2 regions of the Clostridium malenominatum genome follow, and region 2 is predicted to be linked to the other one. Evidence: riboswitches for the same ligand, from Rfam matches in the RefSeq annotation. Region 2 holds a riboswitch; the other holds the start of a gene.
The links. A riboswitch is a leader RNA that binds a small molecule or an ion and turns the genes downstream of it on or off. The one in region 2 is predicted to bind cyclic di-AMP.
Positions count from the first base shown of each region.

Region 1: another riboswitch for cyclic di-AMP. It lies ahead of ABDZ69_RS14935 (LysM peptidoglycan-binding domain-containing protein); the one in region 2 lies ahead of ABDZ69_RS02900 (C40 family peptidase).

Region 1 covers NZ_BAAACF010000006.1:110,910-118,890, forward strand. The annotation lists gene ABDZ69_RS14910 (aminoglycoside phosphotransferase family protein) at 1-852, opposite strand, end outside; gene ABDZ69_RS14915 (HD domain-containing protein) at 975-1,649, opposite strand; gene ABDZ69_RS14920 (hypothetical protein) at 1,695-2,204, opposite strand; gene ABDZ69_RS14925 (lactate utilization protein) at 2,279-2,920, opposite strand; gene ABDZ69_RS14930 (S41 family peptidase) at 2,965-4,140, opposite strand; cyclic di-AMP (ydaO/yuaA leader) riboswitch at 4,279-4,403, shown strand; gene ABDZ69_RS14935 (LysM peptidoglycan-binding domain-containing protein) at 4,408-5,172, shown strand; gene ABDZ69_RS14940 (DUF3137 domain-containing protein) at 5,329-5,928, opposite strand; gene ABDZ69_RS14945 (PPC domain-containing DNA-binding protein) at 5,952-6,371, opposite strand; gene ABDZ69_RS14950 (alpha/beta hydrolase) at 6,372-7,070, opposite strand; gene ABDZ69_RS14955 (hypothetical protein) at 7,084-7,845, opposite strand; gene ABDZ69_RS14960 (GNAT family N-acetyltransferase) at 7,866-7,981, opposite strand, start outside.
Region 2 covers NZ_BAAACF010000001.1:579,924-587,904, reverse strand. The annotation lists gene mreD (rod shape-determining protein MreD) at 1-293, opposite strand, end outside; gene mreC (rod shape-determining protein MreC) at 303-1,145, opposite strand; gene ABDZ69_RS02920 (rod shape-determining protein) at 1,148-2,164, opposite strand; gene radC (RadC family protein) at 2,183-2,869, opposite strand; gene ABDZ69_RS02910 (Maf-like protein) at 2,884-3,462, opposite strand; gene ABDZ69_RS02905 (hypothetical protein) at 3,647-4,357, opposite strand; gene ABDZ69_RS02900 (C40 family peptidase) at 4,456-5,067, opposite strand; cyclic di-AMP (ydaO/yuaA leader) riboswitch at 5,069-5,217, opposite strand; gene ABDZ69_RS02895 (lactate utilization protein) at 5,367-6,008, opposite strand; gene ABDZ69_RS02890 (GNAT family N-acetyltransferase) at 6,025-6,531, opposite strand; gene ABDZ69_RS02885 (YebC/PmpR family DNA-binding transcriptional regulator) at 6,637-7,377, opposite strand; gene ABDZ69_RS02880 (YigZ family protein) at 7,624-7,981, opposite strand, start outside.

The DNA of each region.
Region 1 (7,981 bases), on a different contig from region 2:
GTATGTTTTAAAACCATCATACCATTCAAAAACTTTCTTTGCATTATCCATCATATATTTTATTTCTACTTCTCCAAAAGGTATTGCCCATGGAATTGAAGAAATTGTATTTGTAGCAATATATAGTGCCATCAATCTAAAAAACTCATCAGGTACATTGCAATCAAAGTATCCATGAATCTGTCCTATAACAAAGGGAATACTCACTCTACATGAGAATACACACCTATTAAACTCTTCCCATGGATCTCCGATATCCATTCTATTAAAATCTATTACCCCAACATCTCTTTTTGGTGAAATTATAAGATTTCCCACATGATAATCTCCATGAAGAAAAGTTTGAGGCCTATTATCTAAATATGATATGTTTTCCTTTATATAGTTTATAAAAGCGCTATCATTCTCAAATTTAATGGGCGAATTACCATATTGTTCTATTTTCTTATAAATCTTTTGTTTATATTTTTCAGACCACTCTTTTTCACAATTGTAGTCATTTATAGTATGTATCTTCTGCAATATGTTTCCTGCTCTTAGACCAATATTATATTGTTCTTTCTCACTGTATTTAGATAGTACTAACTCTGCCTCTTCCCCCTCTACCCAAGTGAATAATGAATATACATATCCATTATTTGAGCTTATTCCAAAATCTACTGGCTTTGACGTGGTTATTCCTAATGCTGCAACTTTTTTTATATAATTATACTCAAGTCGTTTGACTTCATACTTTGACAAATCAGATAGTTTCAACAAAAAATTTTCTCCTAGGTTATCTTCAATATAAAACTTCTTATCCTCTGACCACCCTTTAAGTACTGGTTCAATCTTACTCCAATTAAAATACATAGGTATATCTTTTAAATTATTATAAGTTATAATAATCCACCTCCCTACCTAATAATTTCTATTAATTAGTATTATAAAATACACATACTAAATCTATAAATTTAATTATACCTTATTTTTTTCTACTTAATTCCTTCCATCTCTAATCTTAATGTATTAAAATACTCTTCCATAAATTTAAGCCTTTCTATGCCTATTTCCCTTGCCTTTTTTGTATATAGTTTTTCAGGCACTTTTTTTAATTTTACTTCGTATTCAATGAAAGGTGTGTGCTTTGACATTTCCTTTACTCTTCCATTGTTAGAAGTGTTCTCACTTAAATAATCATTAAGAGATTCATCAATTACTAATCTTTGTCCAAATTGCCCTGCTAACATGAAACTGCGTGCTATGCCAGTCGCACCAATAGCATCTAATTTATCTGCATCAAAAAGTATTTTTGCTTCTATGGTTCTTGGTTCATTTCCTGTTCTGAATCTATGGGTAATTATACAATGCTTTATGTTTTCAACTTTTTTATCTTCATATCCTAAATTTTTTAGTATATTTTGTGCCATTTCAGCACCTACAGTAGCATGATCAACTTCTCCTGTTTTGTCTTCATTTTCTTTTACTCTTGCAATATCATGTAATAATGCTGAAGGAATAAGAATTTCTAAATCAACATTTTCCTCATATCTTGCAAGTAATAGACAAAGGTTATAAACTCTAAATACATGATCTAAACTATGAGCTGAACAGGTTAGTTCATCTTTAACAATTTCTATAATTTTTTTATGTTTTATATCAGTACTCACTTTATTCCTCCGTTTATGTAAAATAATTTTTCTCTATAAAATTTCTTACCATCGTCCATGACATAGTAATCTTTCTAATACAGCAACTATGAGCGTTGTAATTATATTTGCCACAAGAATGGCTTTCCCTAATGTTTTATTATCTTTTGAATACTTCTTTAATACTAAATATACTATGGGAAATTCTACAATTAAAGTTAATATTAAGTACCCTGTTAGAACAATATAATAAGGTCCGCTGTCAAAAGCTTTAATCCATGCATAATACCAGTGTCCCGCTACAGCCATGAATCTCTTAGCTCTTTCTATGTATGGTAAAACAAATGAAGCAATGTTAGCAAGTGCTACTACTATTAATACTTTATCCTTCCCTTGAACCGTTCCATATTTATAAATTATAAAAGTTTCTATGACTAAAGTTAAAATTATGGCAATTGGCAAAACTAATTTGGGACTTACCGTTACCCAATGCCAAGATGAATTCGCGTAAACCCTTCCTTGTAGCATAATCATTAGTGTTAAAAGTGTTAAAAGAAACACTCTTTTTTTCCCCATTCCCAAAATTCACTCCTTTTATAATTCATTTTTATTTGCTTTCTATGATATTTATTTAATACATATAGCCTTTATTAATAACCTAACGGTTTTCCTACTATAATTACCTTTATTCTTCCCTTAATAAATTGTCCTTTTATAATTACAAAATCGTTGCATATTCTATCTGGACTTTTACAGTCTATACAATAACCTAATGTAGTACATGGGGAGTTTTTACCTAATCTTTTTGCATCAATAGGAGCTGAGTAATTTCTTACTCTTTTTTCTGCCTCTTCTATATTCTTAACAATTTTATTTATTCCTGTTACTAGAATAACTTGTTTAGGGCCGTATATCATTGGTGCAACTCTGCTACCATTACCATCAATATTATAAAGCTCCCCATTTTCAGTTAGCGCATTTGTACTACATATAAAAGTGTCCGTAGAAAAATTTTGTATATAAAGTTCCTTCTTTTCATCCCTTGTAATTCCTTCCTTGTATTTGTCTAAAAATCTATAGTTTCCTTCACGAAGAAAATCTATAACTCCTGTTTCAAAAAGTGTCATAGAATCACCAACGCCTACTGTAGAATTTTCAGCTATAAGTTCTTTCAAAAGTCCTATCAACTCTATTTCATCCTTAACAAAAAATCCTTCCATATTGTGATTTTTTAAATTATTTATAGTTCTATCAATTTGTTTTTCTATATACCTTAGAACATTATCATCCATCTTACTATACATCCTTTCTCCTTAGTAAATACCATATTTTCAATTTATATCTTACATGAATTCCATGCCAAAATCCTCTCTAAGCAAGGATCTCTCTTCTCTATATAGTTCTTTATCTCTAATTCAACCATTATCTCTGGAATAAATGATGGTAAATCATCATCCTCTATAATTTTATAGTACTTTGTTGAATAGCAAACTGTAAGGCCTGAATTTTTTAAACTAAATCTTTCTACCTCACCATAACAATTTGGTTTTCCACCGCTTCCTTCCCCTACAAATATAGCCTTTGTATTTTCCTTTAAAGAAAATACATTTAATAATGCTGAAGAAAAGGTTTCTCTCCCCACTATTACAAATAAATTACCTTTATTGTTTATTGTTTTAGAGCTTTTTACATACTCAATAAAAGGATCTAATAATCTAGAGTCTCCACCAAAATTATTTCTAAAATCAATAATAAGCTTTTCTACATTTTTTTCTTCTATGAATTTAATTAATTTGTCACAGAAATCATAGACATTTATTTCATCCATATTTCTGCAAGCATTATATTTAAAATATACTGTTTTTAAATTCTCTAAGTATTCAAACCAGTAATATTTATCTGAGCTTTTTTCACATAAAGTCAGATTGATTTTATCAATGGATGATAATTTTAATTTTTCTCTAACCTCTTTTATTGATAGAGGGCTAATTTCTAATGTTTTCTCTATTCCATTTTTGTCTTCACATGTAAGCTCTAAACTTCCGAAATCATCTATAATTTCTAAGCCATATAAAATTTCTACTGCAGGTAAAAACTTAGGTAGTTGAGATTTTAAAAGCCATTGATTTTCATAGGACACAATTTCGCTTAAAATATTTATAATCTCTTCTATCTCTATATTATTTATACGAGTTATTCTACAATTTAGCATTTCTTTATATTCTTCAAGAGTATGAGTTACATATATTCCATCCTTAAACCAGTATAGTTCCATGGGATACAATAACCTTACTGGCAAACTAAGGGAGGTATGAGCGTCTCTAAAGGATGCAACAATTTTCCCTAAGTTTACTGCAATCTCATAGCTATCGTGATTATCTATATTATTTTTTAATCCTTCAATTTCCTCATAAAATTCTTCTTCTTTCTTATAGAAAAATAAATTTTTATGCCTTTTAGGAAGTTCTAAGGCTAATTCTTCAATATCTTCTATCCATTTATCCTTTGTCATAATTATATTCTCCTTTTTGCCTATTTTCCGCTTATTCTACCTAAATATTATATCACCTAATAGACCACAATTAACCTAAGTTACCAAAATTCCACCATGGACATGTCTCCTAACCCTTTGTTAAAATGGCACTAGTTCATAAAAACTACGCCGAATCTTCTTATGAAGTACCGGGGATACTTTTGGGGTGAATCTCACATTGTAGTAGGGTACCTCTGACCCGAACCCGTCAACTAACCTGGGAGGCAATTTAGAGGAGGTTTATTAATGATGAAAAGAAAATCTTTAAAAACATTTCTAACTGCGCTAGGTTTAACACTAACCTTATATAGTCCAGCATTTGCAGGAAACTATACTGTAGTTTCTGGTGACTCTCTATACAAGATAGGAACGGTTTTTAATACCACATCAAGCAATTTAATGGCAAGTAATAATATTGCAGGAAGTAATATTTATCCTGGACAAGTACTAAAAGTTCCTTGTGAAACTTACACTGTAAAAAGTGGTGATAGCTTATATTTAATCGCTAAAAAATATGGTATAAGCTTGTATGATTTGAGAAAAGCAAATAATAAATGGAACGATACACTTTATATTGGACAAGTTCTTAATGTACCTAAGACAAACTCTAATGTAGGTACTTCAGCAGTTAATCCAGTTATAAAATATACTGCTGCTGATTTGGATCTTTTAGCAAGACTTGTAACAGCAGAGGCGCAGGATCAACCTTATAATGCCCAAGTAGCTGTAGCAGCTGTTGTAATAAATAGAGTAAAAAGTTCACAGTTCCCAAATACCATTTCTTCTGTAATTTATGAAAAAAGCAATGGATACTACCAATTTTGCCCTGTTTCAAATGGTTGGATAAACAAACCTGCTACCGAAACTTCTAAAAAAGCTGCTAAAGAGGCTTTATCTGGGGTAGACGCAAGCAAGGGTGCTTTATACTACTTTGACGATAGTGCTACAAATAAATGGATATGGTCTAGACCTATGACAGCTCGAATTGGTAATATGATTTACGTGAAATAAAATTGCAGGGCAATTTTATTTAGTTTTTTAGATAATTAGTTTTATAGTTGTGGTGGAAATCCCCTTGGGGGGATTTCTTTTCTATGAAATTCCTTATAAGGAATTTCCACATTAACTAAAACACTAAAAACTATTTAAAAATTGCTCTGCAATTTTTTATAATTCCACATTTGGATTTTTTCTTTGAATTATTTCTAAATCAGCCATTCTATTTAATATAACTTCAAATAGCTTAAATATACTTTTTAAAGTTTCTATATCCTTTATGACTCCACTACCTGTAAATTCTAATATGGCTACATCTTCTGGATATTTAGGACCGAGAAATCCTCCACTTTCTTTTATCTCTAGATTTATTCTATCTTGTGCTTGTATTAAATTTCTAACTTCTGTGATAGACAATATATTCTTTATAGATTCTTCATTATTTCCTTTTATGACAAAGTTATTGTCAAAGTCTTCAATACCTATCTCTATATCCTGCATCCCTAACATTTTTGCTAAATCACTAAAAATGCCTTCTTTATATATTTTAAAATAAATATCCTGATTTTTTAAAAAAGCGGCTCTAAATCTAGTGTAAGTAGCTGAGGTTTTACCTGTGGATACTGTGTAGGTATCTAAAAGTATAGCCCAGTAGTCCTTATTCACTATAACTTTAGGGACGGAAAATATACCTCCCTCGGTAAAATCCCCATTAATTTCCTCACTTAACTGTGCCCAAACTTCTTTTAAGCTAGGTCCAAAAATACCCATGATTACCCTCCCCCAGATCTTATTTAAAATTTAATCAACTTGATTCCTATTTCTTCATTAAGATACTTACTGGCTTCCCCCTCAATTGCATTTAGTACTATTTCACAAGTAACGCTTATAATAGCTGAATTTAAATGACCACCTCTAACCTTAAAATCTTTATCACTTATGTTTACATGTATGTGAGGTATTATTTCATCACCTGATAAAATAACATTTCCTGTAAGAGATGTTATCTCAAAATCCTCATGAAAACTTTGCTTATTGTAATACTTTTTATCTAATTCATATATACCAATGGTAATATCATTAGTTGCTCCTATTCCTGTTATAGATGCTAGCTTAATTTTTTCTTTCATACATATTTCTTTAATAGATTCTATTATTTCCTCGCCCTTATCTAATCTTATAAGGTATTTATCTCCAAATCTTCTGTAATCCATCTAATTTTCTCCTTTATTTAAAACCTTTTTTGAAAATTCATATAAATCATTAAAAAGAGCTTCTCTTTCAGCTCCACAACAAATTATATGATCTGAGTTTTTATAGTATTTTAGTTTTTTCATCTTAGAAGCTGAATTATCATAAATATATTTACCACTTCTATGGTGCACTGTATCATCAATTAATCCTTGAGCTACAAATATAGGGCAATTAATTTCTTTTATAAGAGGCTTAGTTTTTGCAAGAAGTATTCTAAAATTAACCATGGCTTTCAAAGGTATTCTCACTGTTGCATTAAAATATTTTTGAAGATTTTTATATTGTCTTTTCTTAAAATCCTCTATTATATTTAAAGAAACTCTTTTTATATCCCAATAATATATAGGAGCACATAGCGTAGCAATTCCTTCTACCTTATGCTTTAAGACTAAGTTAACACCTATAAGCCCTCCCATAGAAAAGCCTACTACAAATATCTTATGGCATTGTTTTTTAAGTTCTAATAAGCTTTCTTCTGCAGAAGCTATCCACTCTTCGTAGTTAGTTTTCTTTAAATCTTTTCTCATACCTGTATGCCCATCTAATACCGGACAAGCTGTTAAATATCCCTTATCTTTTAAAAAACAATTTAATGGCTCTATTTCTTGTAGTCCACCTGCAAAACCATGTATTATAACAAAACCAATTTTACCCTCCATTTTTATCTATCTCCTATTCTGCGTATTCTCTCCTTATAAATTCTATCCAATTATTATATATATCATCCTCAGATACGCCGAATATTTTTTCATAGTCTTTAGGGTTTTTAACTAAACTTAACACTTTATCCATGCCATACTCTTCCTCTAAAAAGTGAATATAGGTGTAGGATGCTCCATACATTCCACTATTTCCAAACTTTATGGGATTACTTATTTTAGTATCTTCAATAGTTGGAATAGCATTTATTTTATAATTTGGTTTTGTATTTCCTGACAAATAGCCTGCTAACCCTTCATTTAAGAACTTAGGTGCCTTCTTATTAATTTGATATACTACGGTGTGAACATATTCATGAACAGCAGCTTGTACTATACTTTCATAATTATGTTCAGTTCCTGGGTTTAGTGGTGATACTATAATTATTTTATCTTTAATATTATCTCCAATATACCAATCTGGACCTAACATAGTGCCTAAATATCCATACTTCTTTTTATGAAGGGTTTTTAAATCACCATATATGTAAACCTTAGATTTACTCCTATTTGTAAAATCCATGCTTTCATTTATACTTTTATACATGTTCTCCAAGGCCTTTTCAATATCTTCTATAGCCTTTTTATCTTTTTCTTCATAATAAAAATTAAAATGCTGGCTTTCCTTAGTTTTCATAGCATTGGTCTTTAATTTAAGTGTGGGTAGAATTAAAAGGAATGTAATTATTGCTAGAATAGATATTATTATAGCAATAAGCTTACTTAATTTTTTCATTTTCCCCTCCAAAATATTAATTAAACCACGGAATGATTCATTACTATTACTATATTTTCTTTATTTCCAATAGTTAAATTTACCCTTTTAACTTCTAAATATCCTATATTCCTCCAAAAATTTAACGCCTTACTAT
Region 2 (7,981 bases):
ATTAAAATTTTTTCCTTAAATATATTTATACCAATATACCCTGCTATAACACAACAAATCATATTGGCAAAAGCATTTACTCCTAAAACATTATTAAAATAAACATCCTGTAATAAACCTGCATAAGCACCAAGCCATAAGCCTTCATGACTTCCATTTATAATTGAGTAATTTATAACAAATACAAAAACAAGACTAGGAATATACCCGCCAATAGATAAAAAAGGGATTATTGAATTGTCTGCAATAAAAAGAATAAGTGTTATAAAAAATAATGTTGCTATCTTTTTCATGTCAATCACCTAATACTTTATATCTAATTTATTTTTAGGAATTACTATAAAAACCTCTTCTAATTTAGAAAAATCAACAAAAGGTTGTATAAGAGCATTTTTCATAACCTTACCTTTATCTTCTTCCACATCTACAACATTCCCTATTTTAATGCCTTTTGGATATAGAGTACTTCCTGATGTCAATATGGAATCCCCAACTTTAATATCAGAGTCTAATGGTAGATAATAAAGTTTAGCTAGTTTTTTATTCCTACTATCCTTATATCCCTTAACTACTCCTACGCTCTCCCTAGATCTTTGTACTATGCCTGTAACCGCTATATTCTCACTAGACAAGGTTTGAATTATTGCCCAATTATCTCCTATGGAAGCCACTTGACCAACTAGTCCATCCTTTGTGAGAACCACCATTTGTTTTTCAACTCCATCTTTTCTACCTTTATTAATAATTAATTCTTCTAGAAATGTTCCTCCGCTTTTACCAATAATATCACAGCCTATATAATTGTATTGAGAATTTTGATTCTTAAAATTCAACATTTCTCTAAGTCTTTCATTTTCCGATTTTAGTACATCATAATCTTTTTCTTTATCTTCTAATTCTAAATTTCTTTTTTTTAACTCTTCATTTTCTTTTTTAACCTCAGAAAAGTTAGTTATAAAACCAGTAAACCCTTTAATTTTAGTATTAAAATTATAGAAAAATCCTTGCACAGGATTTATAGTAGTTCCCACACCATTTTCCACAAAAGACACCTTGTTCTTCTTAGCACTATAGTTAATTAAACTTAAAAATGTAACTGACAGTACAATTATAGTTACTGCCAGTTTGTTTTTTAAAAAGCCCATATTTATCTTTTTCTCTTGCTACCTAATAATTGGTCTAAAGTATCTAATGCTTTCCCTGCTCCTATGGCAACACAATCTATAGAAGCATCTGCTATGTGAACGGGCATGTGGGTTTCTTTATTAATAAGTATATCTAATCCTTTAAGTGAGGCTCCTCCACCTGCAAGCATTATTCCTTTATCCATAATATCTGAAGCCAGTTCTGGTGGTGTTTTTTCTAAGGTGCTTTTTATAGCTTCTATAATGGAAGCTATCGGTTCTGATAAAGCTTCTCTTACTTCATTTTCTGAAATCTCTATAACCTTAGGCAAACCACTTATTAAGTCTCTACCTCTTATTTGAATTATTTCGTTTTCTCCAACATCATACGCTGATCCTAATTGAATTTTTACATTCTCAGCTGTTCTTTCTCCAACCATTAAATTAAAATTCTTTTTAATGTAGCTTATTATTGCTTGGTCAAATTCATCTCCTGCAACTCTTAAGGATTTACTAGTTACTATTCCCCCTAAGGAAATAATTGCAACTTCTGTAGTACCTCCTCCAATATCAACTATCATGCTTCCTGTAGGCTCATTAACTGGAAGTCCCGCTCCTATTGCCGCTGCCATAGGTTCTTCCATAAGCAATACCTCTCTAGCTCCTGCTTGCTTTGCAGCAGCTTCTATGGCTCTTTTTTCTACCTCTGTAACTCCAGACGGGAAACACACTACTAATCTTGGACTTGTAAAAGCACTTTTTGCACTTACTTTTTCAATAAATTTCTTAAGCATTGTCTGAGTAACATCAAAATCCGCAATTACCCCATCTCTTAAAGGTCTTATAGCCACTATATTTCCAGGTGTTCTTCCTATCATTTGCTTCGCTTCCTCACCTACTGCTAAAACTCTCTTTGTATCACTATTAATAGCAACAACAGAAGGCTCTCTTAAAACAACACCTTTTCCTTTTACATATATTAAAGTATTAGCTGTCCCTAAATCTATTCCCATATCTTTAGATATTCCAAACATTCCCATTAACATTTCTCCTTTCAATCACATCATATCTTTTTCTTTTAAACTTATATAAACTCCATCTCCAATTATTATATGATCCAATAAGTCTATACCAATAATTTTACCACATTCCTTTATTCTCTTGGTAATGTTAATATCTTCATTACTTGGTAATGGATCACCAGAAGGATGATTATGACAAATTATTATTGATGAACTATTATTTTTTATTGCTTCAGAAAATATTTCTCTTGGATGAAGAATAGAGCTATTGAGACTTCCTATAAATATATCCTTAATTTTAATAACAGCATTTTTCGTGTTTAACATAATTAATTTAATATATTCTTGCTTTAAATATCTCATTTCTTCCATAACTAAATAAGCCGCATCATTAGGTTTAGTTATTTTATAGCTATCTCCCGACTTAAAAGACTTAAATCTTTTAAACAACTCTGATAGAGCTAAAAGTTGACATACTTTAGCCTCTCCAACACCATTAATTTGCATTAATTCTTCTCTAGATAATTCTAAAACTCCGTTTAAGCCTCCAGAAATTTCTATTATTCTTCCACATAAATTTAAAATATTTTCACTCTTACTACCAGTTCTTAATAAAATTGCTAATAGTTCAATATTAGAAAGACTTTTGCTTCCATATCTTAAAAGCCTTTCCCTGGGTCTTTCGTTCTTTGGTAAATCTTTTAATTTCAAGTTCTCTTTCATTCAACTACTCCCTTTTAAAGATTTACCCCCATCTCCTTTAAAACGAAATACAAAGTATTTATGGGAAGCCCTACCACATTGTAGTAACACCCATTAATTTCTTCTACAAATATTCCTGCAAAGCCTTGAATTCCATAGGCTCCTGCTTTATCGAAAGGTTCTTCACTTTCTATGTATTTTTCTATTAGTTCATCGGAAAGGGAAGAGAATTTAACTTCCGTACATACACTTTTAGTAATGATAGAGTTATTTTTTTTATTATAAACGCAAAGACCTGAATAAACATGATGAACATTTCCACTTAATTCTCTAAGCATTTGAAAAGCTTCTTCTTTGTTTTTTGGTTTTCCTAAAACTTTGTCCTTTAATGACACTACTGTATCACATGCAATAATTACAGTATCATATTCTTCTGTACTATGTGCTACATTCATGCATTTTCCTTTTGCAAGTTTCTCTACATAAGAAGAAGTATTTCCATCATAAGGTACTAAGTCTTCATCGAATTGGCTTACTATAACCTCAAAGTCTGATAGTATTCTATTTAATAACTCTTTTCTTCTTTCTGAAGCTGATGCTAAAATAATTCTCATTTTTCCACTTCCTATATCAGTTTTTAGTTATTATTGCCAAATTATAAAAAAATATATCATTTACCTTATATAGTTTATCATTTATATAATTCATTAACAAGTATGTATACTACATTGTTAATAATTTTTTTGCAAATTAAAACAGCCATTTCACTCAAATTTATGAGCAATAGGCTGTCTACTTTTAATCTACTTTATTCAAATAATTGTATAGAAATATATAATTTTCTTCTAGATTCTCCTTATATATTTGTTCTGGAAGAGATTGTACTTTATTTTTTATTTCATTTAACTTTTCTATGTTTTTGCCTGACTTATCTATTCCATTCAATGAAGCAACCCATGCCTTCAGCTCTTTTGTTTGTATAGACTTAACATTTTTTTCACCTAATTTACTTAATATCTGCAAATATGCATTTACTATTTGAGCTCTTTGAAAATCAGAAGCCTCGTTATATGTTATTTGAAGTATTAATCTAGAACTCTCTATTTTTTCCTTTGCTAATTCTTCAATAATCTTTTTACTTTCTTCCTCACCATATACTCCTAGAATTACTCTTTTAAATTCCCCTTCCGTTACTACAAAGGGACTTCCAAAGGGTACTAATTTATTTTTATTTTCCTTTGCATACTCTTCATTCTTGAACATACCGCCTTGAACGGCAGCATATTTGACAATCTCACCCTTTGTAAAAACTACTTCCTTATCCTTTTTATCATCATTAATTCCTATTTTATTTTCTTTTTCAGTGGTAGAAGTCTTATCTTTTATATTTTTTAGAATAACTCCTCCCGCGAAGACTAATGAAATCATGAATATAAACGTAATAATAAAAGAAATAGCTTTGTTTTTCTTTTTTCTTTTTATATCATATCTAGTGTATCTTATTTTCATCACCCCGTTTTAAAATATTATCTCTATAAATAATATTTATAACTTGGGATTTTTATGACACTAAAAAATAAACCCCACATAATTTGTGGGGCAAATAATTATCTAAGTATTCTTCTAGCACCTGCATATCTAGAAACATAATAACTTCCTGAAAGATCACTTATGGTAACTTTTCCACTTCCTGAAGAGGCATGAATAAATTGTCCTCCCCCTATGTATATACCAACATGGGATATACTACCATATGTATTAAAAAACACTAAGTCACCTGCTAACAATTCACTTTTCTTAACCGATTGTCCAACTCCGAACTGTGTTCCTGTATAGTGACCCATTCCTACTCCAAATGCAGCGTAAACATACTGAGTGAAACCTGAACAGTCGAAAGCTTTTGGTCCTGCTGCTCCCCATACATAGGGTCTACCTAAAAAATTATAGGCATAGGACACAACATCACTTCTTCCACTTCCACCTCTACTGTATGAAACCGACATTCCTGACGCCGAATTAGAGCCCTTTGACTCATCATTTTTCTTTGGAACTATTATAACTTTGTCTGTTTTCACTGTAGCTGATCTTACTGCCATTCCTTTGCTGTTTAAATCAATAGTTGCATCTGCTTTTACAAAATCTACTCTTATTATTGTCAATCCTAGAAATAATAGAAAAAACACTGCAATTGAACTTAACTTTTGTCTTGAAAAATTCATTTTCTTCCACCTTTCCTGCCTCCGAAGTTAGCTGACGGGTTCGGGCAAAGGTTACCCTACTTAGCAGTATTAATATATTGCTAAGATTAACCCCTTTTTAACTGGTTCCTCCGTACTTAAGATAATCTTAAGATTCAGCACCTCTTCCATTATAATTGAAATTGTAATATAAAGTCAACAATATTTAAGAAATTTTTAAGAATTATCTATTTATTTATAGAACTTTTATGTATTTTAATCGTATAACAATGTATTTTCATAAAAGAGGGTATTAAGCAGTACACTTAATACCCTTATAATTAATACCCTAATTCTTTACCAACAATTATTACTTTTATTCTTCCTTTAATTAGCTGTCTTTTTAAAACTACATAGGCACTGCATATTCTTTCGTCTGTAGTGCATTCAGCACAATATCCTAACTTAGCGCAAGTGGTGTTTTTATTAAGTCTTCTTGCATTCACAGGAGCAGCTAATGTTTTAATTCTAGTTTCTGCTTCCTCTAGATTTTTTACTATCTTATTAACTCCTGCTATTATAATTACTTGATCAGGACCAAACATCATTGCTGCCACTCTATTGCCTCTCCCATCAATGTTATATAGCTCACCTGATTCAGTCAAAGCATTTGTACTACAAATATAGGTATCTGCTGAAATAGCATCCCTATATAGTTTCTTTAGGTCCGCTGGAGATAATTCCTCATCATATCTATCTAAAAAATTATATTCTCCACTTCTTAAGTAATCAATGACTCCTGTTTCAAACAAAGTCATTGAGCCACCAACTGTAACTGTTGAATTTTGTTTTAACAATTCCTTTAACTTTTCTTTTAACTCTACTTCATCTTTAACATAATATCCTTCCATATTATTTTTCTTTAATCCTTCAATAGTCCTTTGAACTTTCTTCTCTAAATACCATAAAAGATTCTTGTCCACTCAAATCCCCTCCAAATTATTTTTTTAAAATGAGCATATCCATTTGTTTGCCATTTATGTCATAATAATTTTTAGAAACTCTTTTAATTTTGTATCCGTTTTTTTTAAGAAATTCTATGGTTCTGAAACTATCTCTCATAACTGTTGTATAAAAATACTCTATATTATATTCTCTATTTAAATAACTATTAACCTCATCAATTACTCTACTTCCAATACCTTTTCCTCTATATTCATAATCTATCATTAAACACCATATCCAGGCCTCTGAGGGGTTTTTAAATTCCACTCTTCCTTTCAGTATACCTATGGTCTTGTTTTCAAACTGTATTTTACTAAAAAATTCATTTTCACTTATATAATATTCTAAAAATCTATCGTACAATTCGCTTACTTCTATGGGATATACACTTTCTTCCGCAAATTCACTCTGTTTATAAAGCCATTTTTTTATATCATCTACGTCATTTTTTTGAATATTCACAACTTTTATATTCTGCCACTGTACATTTAAGTCTAACATAGCTTCACCTCATTCCTTATTTATTTTTATTCTACAAAAATAAATAAATTCCTTTTTATTTAATAATTTTAAATAAAAAAAAGAAATTCCTCATTGAGGAACTTCTTACCCTTCGAATTCTTCTGGGAATTCTCCATTATGCCAAACGTTTTGAACATCATCATCATCTTCTAGTTTATCTATAAGTTTTTGTATAGTTTCAGATTCTTCCATAGAAAGACTAACTGTAGTATCTGGAATCATTGTAAACTCCGCTGATAAGAACTCAAAGCCCATTCCCTCTAAAGTTTCTCTTACCCCTCCAAAATCTTCAACGGAAGTTATTATTTCAAATACTTCTTCTGATGGTTGAAAGTCTTCTGCTCCAGCTTCTATTGCTGCCATCATTATTTCTTCTTCATCCATATCTTCTTTTCTTTCAATTACTATTTGTCCTTTTTGTTGGAACATCCATCCTACACAACCATTAGCTCCAAGGTTTCCACCGAATTTTGTGAAAGCTGGTCTTACATTACCTGCTGTTCTATTTTTATTATCAGTTAAAGCAGCTACTATTACTGCAACTCCAAAAGGACCATATCCTTCATAAGTTATTTCTTCATAATTTACGTTTTCTAATTCTCCAGCGCCCTTTTTGATTGCTCTCATCATAGTATCTTGAGGCATATTATTTGCTTTTGCTTTTGCAATAACGTCTCTTAACTTACTATTAGTTTCAGGATTAGCACCACCATTTTTAGATGCAAGAGCTAATTCTTTCCCTATTTTAGTGAATATCTTCCCTCTCTTAGCATCTGCTTTCCCCTTTTTATTTTGTATATTATGCCACTTAGAATGTCCTGACATATTTTTCTCCTCCTTAAACTTTAAAAGTTGCGACGCAACTTTTCAGATGTTTAGATCCATAGATGTTTAGATGATTAGATAATGGGGAAATTCTCACGGAATTTCTTTAATAATAAAACTCCTCAGGAGTTTTCACAATATCTATAAATCTAAAAATCTAGTTATCTAGATATCTGAAAAATTACTACGTAATTTTTCTAAAAACCGAAAATATTATACCATATTGCCCTATATAAACTCAAATTTTTATTCTTCATATAATCTATTTTCAATTTTGAAATAATATCTCTCTTCATCTTTTGTGAATTCACCTTTTCCTGAAGTACACTGAACTACTTCCTTTTTTATTATTTCTCCTGAATCTTCTGTACATAAGATTATGATTTCCACCTTATCAGTATATATAGTGTCTTCTATATGCCAGTTATTTTGTCCGCATAAATACTGAATTTTTCCTAGAAGGTCATAATCTATAAAAATATGTAGTGCATATCCTTTTACTCTTTCTACCACGCCTGCATCCTTAATAGCTTCAGCTGCACCTTTACTATAGGCTCTAACGAGTCCTCCTTTTCCTAGTAGAATCCCCCCAAAGTACCTTGTA